Regions from separate parts of the Sedimentitalea sp. XS_ASV28 genome, predicted to be linked through region 1. Evidence: riboswitches for the same ligand, from Rfam matches in the RefSeq annotation. Region 1 holds a riboswitch; the other holds the start of a gene.
The links. A riboswitch is a leader RNA that binds a small molecule or an ion and turns the genes downstream of it on or off. The one in region 1 is predicted to bind cobalamin.

Region 1 (3,857 bases):
GACCACCGGTTCCCTGCCATTGCGAGCATGTCGACGGCGGCGAGCGCGTCATCGACGATTTGTGTATCCTGCGCGCCGAATGGCGCCAGCGCCGACAACCACGGTGTGCGGCCGAGTTCGACCGCATCGCGCACGCGCAAAGCCTCGCTCGTATCGGCGATCTGCTCGACAAAGGCGATCCGCTGCGCGACCTGCCGCCGCGTCAGGGTCTCGATGGGCGCATCGTCGAGTTGCACACTCCCCTTTGGACGCGGTGCAAGCCCGGCAAGCAACCGCATCAACGTCGATTTTCCCGACCCGTTCGGTCCGACGAGGCCAAGCGTCTCGCCGGGTTCGATATCGAGCGATACGCCGTCCACTATGCGTTTGCCGCCGGTCGTCCAGCCCAGATCCCGCGCCGCCAGCCTCATGGTCGCCTCCGGTTGTGCAGGAGGATCAAGGCGAATCCGGGCGCGCCCACAAGTGCTGTGACAACGCCGATGGGAACGACCTGTCCGGGAATCAGGATGCGCGAGACGACATCTGCGGCGATCAGGAACACCGCACCCGCCAGGGCCGACGCCGGAACCAGCCGACCGTGACGGGGACCGACGATAAAGCGCATGGCGTGCGGGACAACGAGGCCGACAAAACCGATGGAGCCGACGATGCTGACCATGATGGCGGTCATCAGGGTGGTCGCGCCGATCAGCACGGCTTGCACAGGGCGCACCGCGATGCCGAGCGATGCCGCCGATGAGGTCCCAAATGAAAACGCATCCATGGCACGGGCAAACCAGAAACAGGCGAGCAAGCCGATCGCAGCGGCCGGCAGGGCGAGCGAGACATCCGGCCAGCGCACCCCCGAAAGATTGCCCAGCAGCCAGAAGATGATCCCGCGCGCCTGTTCAGCATTGGCGGATTTGGCGATGAAGAACGATGTCAGCGCGTTGAAAAGCTGTGAACCGGCAATGCCCGCCAGGATGAGCTGTGCCGAGCCGCCGCCCGCCGCCCGCGCCAGCGCGGCAACCAGCAGAAAGGCCAGCGCGGCACCGCCAAAAGCTCCGGCGGAGATGCCGATGAGCCCGCCGCCCAGACCGAGGATCGACACCGCGACCGCCCCGGTGCCGGCCCCTGCGGACACGCCGAGAAGGTACGGGTCGGCGAGTGCGTTGCGCACCAGCGCCTGCAAGACAACGCCGGACAGCGCAAGCCCGGCACCGCAGGCCGCCGCCACCAGCGTGCGGGGCAGGCGGTAACTCCAGATGATACCCGCGTCGATCGGATCGACCAGATGGCCCGCATCCCAGAGCCGGTTGGCAAAAACCGCCAGCACCATGCGCGGCGGCAGCGGTGTCTCGCCGATCATCACGCCGGCAAAGATCGCGGCAAACAGAACGGCCATCCCCGTCACGCCCCACATTGCAACGGGTTTGACATGTGTCACGGGAATGGCCGCATGGGTCATTGCCGGTCGTACTCGGCCAATGCGTCGGCCAGGGTTTCAAGTGCGCCGATATTGCGGATCGAGGGATCCATGCCATGTGCATCCAGGATCAGGATGCGGTCATTTTTGACGGCTTCCATCTGGCTGGCGACCGGGTCGCTGCGCAGGAACTCCAGTTTTTTCCCGATGTCATCGGCCTCGAAGCGGCGGCGCTCCATGCGGGCGGCCACGATTACGGTCGGATCGGCGCGGGCGATGGTTTCCCAGCTGACGGTTGGCCATTCCTCGTTGCTCTCTATGACATTGGCCAATCCAAGCGCCTGCATCATATAGGCCGGCGCACCGCCCTGGCCCGCGACATAGGGATCGATGTCCATTTCCGCAGACGAGAACCAGAAGACCGCCGAAGCGTCGTCAAGTCCGAGGCCGCGGGCCTTTGCGATCGCCGATTCCTCGCGGGCGCGCAGGTCGGCGACGAGCGCCTCGCCCCGGTCACCGACATCGAAAATCCGGGCGAGTTCGAGGATGCCCTGATAGACGCTGTCCATCGAGAACAGTTCCAGACGCGTGCCATCCGACCCTTTCGAGTTGTCCTTGCCAACGCAATCGGCGGGCAGCGTGTAGGTCGGAATGCCGAGATCGGAGAATTGTTCACGCGTGGCGACGATACCCTGCGGACCGACATGCCATTCATATTGCACCGCAACCAGGCCAGGGCGCTTGGCGACGACACTTTCAAAGCTCGGGTCGTTATCGGCCAGACGTTCGACCCCGGCGTTCAGTTCCGCGTATTCCGGCAACACGTCGGTGAACCAGACCGATGTTCCGGTGACCTTGTCGCCAAGCCCGAGCGCATAGAGAATCTCGGTGGCCGCCTGACCGACCGACACGACGCTGGCGGGGGCGGCGTCAAAGGTGACCTCGACGCCGCAATTCGCGAGCGTCAGGGGGTAGGTGGTCTCGGCCCGCGCGGGCATAATGAGGCAGGCCGCCGCCAGGCTCCCTGCGGTCAGGGTTCTGATGAACATGTATGGTCTCCGGTTGATGATGCGCCCGAAGACAGGAAAGACATGTCGTGCCCGTCGCTGACGAAATCAGCCGCACATATGGCAACCGGGCTCGTTCTGACTGTGATGATCCACTGGAACCATCCGGGAAAAGACTTCATTCGACACCTCTCCGGACACCCCGTCCGGGCCGCGTTGCAGTTATGTGCCGGCAGGTCTCCTGACTGGCGGGTCATGGTGGACAGCGACCTTCCCATGGACCAGCCACAGTGGATGTCTCGCTGCTCACTCGCCGCTTACAGTTGCGGGGGCAGTTCCGTTTCGCCAGATGGCGGCGGATTCCCTTTTCATTCCTTGCGAAAACCGACCCGTGCTCGATACCGGTCGAAATGTCCGCTCGCAAGGTCTTTTGTTGCGCGCCGGCAAAACGGACGCGCGTTCATGATGCGCCGCTTTGGACGTGGTTGCCGCGAGTGCGGCCCGGGTCCGCACGGACCGCCCGCCTGTTCAGTTCAGCCGTGCGCGCAGAACCCGTACCATGTTTTCGCCCATGACCTTGCGGATCTGCGTGTCGGTCAGGCCCTGATCCAGCAACGCCTGGGTGAGAGCGGGCAATTCCGACGTGTCAAAGGCCGTTTCGACCGATCCGTCGAAATCCGAACCCAGCGACACATGGTCTTCGCCCACGGTATCGATGGCCGCCCGGATCATGCGGGCCACCCCGTCCGGCGCTATGTCGCCGCAGGCCACCTCGGCCCAATAGCCGATGCCGATGACCCCGCCGGTTGCCGCGATGTCCCGCATCAGATCGTCCGGATAGTTGCGTTTGGTCGCGCAATGCCCGTGAATGCCCGAGTGGCTGACGACAAGCGGTATGTCGGTCATCGCAATAACATCGCGGGCCACCTGCGGGCTGGAATGGGCAAGATCGAGCACCATGTTGCGCTGCACAACCTCGTTCACCACGGCCCGGCCAAATTCGGTCAGCCCGTGATTGCCCAGACCATGCAGCGATCCGCCGAGCGCGTTATCAAAGAAATGTTGCAGCCCCACGAGGCGATACCCGGCGGCTTCGAGGATGTCGAGATTTTCGAGCTTGCCTTCAAGCGGGTGCGCGCCCTCGATCCCGAGAATGCCACCCACGGTTCTTGCGCCCTTTGCGCGCTCCGAAAGCACCGCGTCAAGGTCCGCGCGGCTCTTGATGATCCTGAGACTGCCGGGGGCCTGGTCGGCAAATCCCTGCAGTTTCTCCGCCTGGTAGACGGCCCGTTGCAGCAGGCTTTGCCACGTGCGCGGCGGCCAAAGCTGTCCCACGGCAAGCAGGGTGATATTGTCGAATGCTTCCGCCGAGTTTTGTTCATAGTTCTGCCCCGCCGGACTCTTGGTGACGGCGGTAAACACCTGTAGCGCGACACCGCCCTCGA
Region 2 (3,857 bases), on a different contig from region 1:
GACCCCCGACTATGGCGCGGATTGCCCGGTCGCGGTCGTCTATCGGGCGAGCTGGCCTGACGAGCGGATCATTCGTGCGACATTGGGCACATTGAAGGACGCCATGGATGACGGGATTTCACGCACCGCGCTGATACTCGTCGGACCGGCGCTGGCAGCAGAGGGGTTTACCGAAAGCTGCCTTTATTCCAGGGATTACGACCGCCGCTATCGACCGCAAAGCGCCGACAGTCCCTGGTCTGGCTGGAGACACGGCGATGATTAACCCGCCCGGCCTTCTGATTTCCGCCCCATCATCGGGGACCGGCAAGACCACCGTCATGCTGGGGCTTTTGCGGGCACTGGCCGAGGACGGGCTGGCGGTGCAACCGTTCAAGAGCGGACCCGACTATATCGACCCGGCCTTTCACCGCGCGGCGGCCGGGCGAGCCTCGTTCAACATGGACAGCTGGGCGATGCATGACGGCCTGCTGGATGCCGTCGCCAGACAGGCCGCGGGAGCGGATATCGTGATCGCCGAGGGATCGATGGGCCTGTTTGACGGGGTGGCAAAGCCGGGTGAGACGGGCCACGGATCGAGTGCCGAAACCGCGCTGCGCATGGGATGGCCGGTTGTGCTGGTGCTCGATGTGGGCGGACAGGCGCAATCGGCGGCGGCGACGGCTCTCGGATTTCGCAGCTACAACCCGGACCTGCCCTTTGCCGGCGTGATCCTGAACCGCGTAGCCAGCCCCCGGCACGAACGCCTGACGCGGCTGGGGATGGAGCGGGCCGGGCTGCCGGTGCTGGGCGTGCTGCCACGACGCGGCGACCTGACGCTACCCGAGCGGCATCTGGGTCTGATACAGGCGGTCGAGCATCCGGATCTCGAAACCGCGATTTCGGGCTATGCCGCCTTCCTGCGCGAACATGTCGACCTTGACGCACTGCGGGCGGCGGCCTCCTCGCGCCCGGGCGGGCCCTCGTCGGCCGCGCTGCCGCGTCCGCCCGCGCAACGGATCGCTCTGGCGCAGGACGCGGCATTCTCTTTCACCTACCCCCATCTGCTGGCCGGGTGGCGTGACGCCGGCGCCGAGATCATGCCGTTCTCACCGCTTCAGGACCAGCCGCCCGCGCCGGAGGCAGACCTGGTATGGCTGCCCGGAGGATATCCGGAACTGCATGCCGGGCGGATCGCCGCAGCGAGCCGTTTCCTGGCCGGGCTGCGAGACCATGCGGCGTCTCGCCCCGTACACGGTGAATGCGGCGGCTACATGGCACTGGGCGAGGCACTGATCGACAAGGCGGGCATCCGCCACCGGATGGCCGGGCTGATAGGTCTTGTCACCTCGTATGAAAAGCGGAAATTCCATCTTGGTTACCGCAAGGCAATGCTGACGACGGCGATGCCCGGCTTTGCCGCCGACGCCGCCCTGCGCGGCCACGAGTTTCACTATTCCACCATTCTCGAACAGCCCGACATGCCGCTTGCGGATGTCACCGACGCCGAGGGGGCCACGGTTGCCGAAACCGGTTCAAAACGAGGCAATGTCACCGGCACGTTCTTTCACCTGATCGCGGAGGCATCGCGATGAGCGGGTTCGTGTCCTTTGTCGGCTCCGGTCCCGGCGACCCGGACCTGATGACACTGAAGGCCGTCGACCGGATGAAACACGCCGACGCCATCCTGTTTGACGACCTGTCGTCGGGGCCGATCCTGTCACATGCCAGAGCCGGCGCCGACCTTGTGGGTGTCGGCAAGCGCGCCGGGCGTCCCTCGCCCAAGCAGGACCACGTGAGCCGCCTGCTGGTCGACTATGCCCGGGGCGGCGCCAGGGTCGTACGGCTCAAGTCGGGGGATGGCGGCATGTTCGGACGGCTCGAAGAAGAACTGGTCGCGCTGCGGGAGGCCGGCATTGACCATGAGATCATACCCGGCATCCCGTCGGCCTGCGCGGCGGCGGCGGCGGCGGGCATACCGCTGACCCGACGGCTGACCGCGCGCCGGGTTCAATTCGTGACCGGCCATGATGTCGCCGGCGAATTGCCCGAGGACCTCAACATGGCCGCGCTCGCGGATGATCAGGCAACCACCGTGGTGTTCATGGGCAAACGCACCTTTCCAAGGCTGGCGGAACTGCTCGTCGCGCACGGCTTGCCGTCAAATACGCCTGCGCTGCTGGCCGAAGCCGTCGGCACCGCAGAACAGGCGCTGCACCGTACCACCGTTTCCGCGCTCGCCGAACGGCTGGCAACCGAGCGGGGTACGGCGCCCGCGCTGATCCTCTACGGGCCGCTGGCAGAGGGTTGAGTGCCGGTTTTGGGCTTGACGCAAGACACGCATCTCTCCCATGAAAGGGAACACGGTGCCCAGGCTCTCAAGGTCTGGGATAATAGGGAACAGGGTGAAATGCCCGGACTGCCCCCGCAACTGTAATCGGGGAGCACGCGTCGATGGAACCACTGGCACAATGCCGGGAAGGGACAGCACGTGCGCCGATCCGAAAGTCAGGAAACCTGCCGTGGTGAAACCGGTCGCGCTGGCGGCCACGTAATCCGCCGGGGTTGGCGGTAAGGAGATTGAAGAACATGCATATCGAACCCGGAATCGTGCACGGTGCCAAAATGGTACTGGCCTATGGAACGGCAGCCGCCGCCGCGGGCTATTCGCTGAAACTGATTGCTGACGAGTTGAAAACCCGCTCTGTCCCGTCCTTCGTCGCGCGCAGCGCGCTGGCGACGGCGGCGGTGCTCGTATTCTTCGAGGTGTTGCCGCATTTCCCCGTTGGTGTTTCCGAGGTCCACTTTATCCTTGGCACGACATTATTGCTGATCCTCGGCATCGCGCCCGCCGCCGTCGGTCTCGCCGCCGGGCTTTTGATTCAGGGCCTGTTCTTTGCCCCGACCGACATGCCGATGTATTTCGTCAACATCACCACCCTGCTGGTGCCGCTCTTTGCCATCGGGGCAATGGCGCGCAAGATGTTGCCGCAGGACGTGGCTTATGTCGACCTGACATACACCGATGTGCTGAAACTGTCGGCAGCCTATCAAGGCGGCGTTGTCGCCTGGGTCGCGTTCTGGGCACTCTATGGCCAAGGCGCAGGTGCCGAGACCTTTGCCTCGGTCGGCAGCTTCGGACTTGCCTACATGATGGTCGTGCTGATCGAGCCGCTGATCGATCTCGCGGTGCTGGCCGCGGCCAAATCCATGAAGGGCTTGCGCCATTCCGCGCTGGTCACGGATCGCCTGCACAACGCCGCCTGAGGGCAACCAACAAGGAGCAGGGCCTCGTCCGTTCGCGCGACGGGGCCTTTTGTTTGTCATGCAAGACTTGTTGTTGGTCGGAATCGGAACCGGCAATCCGGATCACCTGACCCGTGAAGGGGTGGAGGCCATCCGGCGCGCCGACCTGATCCTGATCCCGCGCAAGGGGGCCGGCAAATCGGACCTCGCCGGGTTGCGGGAAACCATCATAAACGACGTGACCGATGAGCCCCCGCGCATCGCGTATTTCGACATCCCCCAGCGACGGACCGATGACGGGTATCTGCGCGGGGTGGACGCGTGGCACGACGCAATCGCAACACGATGGCAGGCCGCGATGGATACCTGCCCGCAGGCCGGGGTGGTTGCGTTGCTGGTCTGGGGCGATCCCTCGCTCTATGACAGTTCGCTGAGGATCGCCGCACGGCTCAATCCGCAACCGCACACCCGCGTCATTCCCGGCATCACCGCGCTGCAGGCGCTGACCGCCGCGCATGCCATTCCGGTCAACGAACTCGGCGCGCCGTTCATGGTGACGACGGGCCGACAATTGCGCGACACCGGCTGGCCGCAGGGCACCGACACCGCGATGATCATGCTGGATGGCGAAT

Region 2: it holds a riboswitch for cobalamin, as region 1 does, so the genes downstream of both, AB9K34_RS13425 (energy-coupling factor ABC transporter permease) here and AB9K34_RS20000 (ABC transporter substrate-binding protein) in region 1, are expected to answer to the same signal.

Annotation. Positions count from the first base shown of each region.
Region 1 is NZ_JBGFGP010000166.1:189,665-193,521, forward strand. Features, by position in the region: gene AB9K34_RS19990 (ABC transporter ATP-binding protein) at 1-410, opposite strand, end outside; gene AB9K34_RS19995 (FecCD family ABC transporter permease) at 407-1,402, opposite strand; gene AB9K34_RS20000 (ABC transporter substrate-binding protein) at 1,444-2,454, opposite strand; cobalamin riboswitch at 2,626-2,816, opposite strand; gene AB9K34_RS20005 (dipeptidase) at 2,941-3,857, opposite strand, start outside.
Region 2 is NZ_JBGFGP010000143.1:36,094-39,950, reverse strand. Features, by position in the region: gene cobM (precorrin-4 C(11)-methyltransferase) at 1-265, shown strand, start outside; gene AB9K34_RS13435 (cobyrinate a,c-diamide synthase) at 258-1,574, shown strand; gene cobA (uroporphyrinogen-III C-methyltransferase) at 1,571-2,290, shown strand; cobalamin riboswitch at 2,327-2,519, shown strand; gene AB9K34_RS13425 (energy-coupling factor ABC transporter permease) at 2,569-3,246, shown strand; gene cobF (precorrin-6A synthase (deacetylating)) at 3,305-3,857, shown strand, end outside.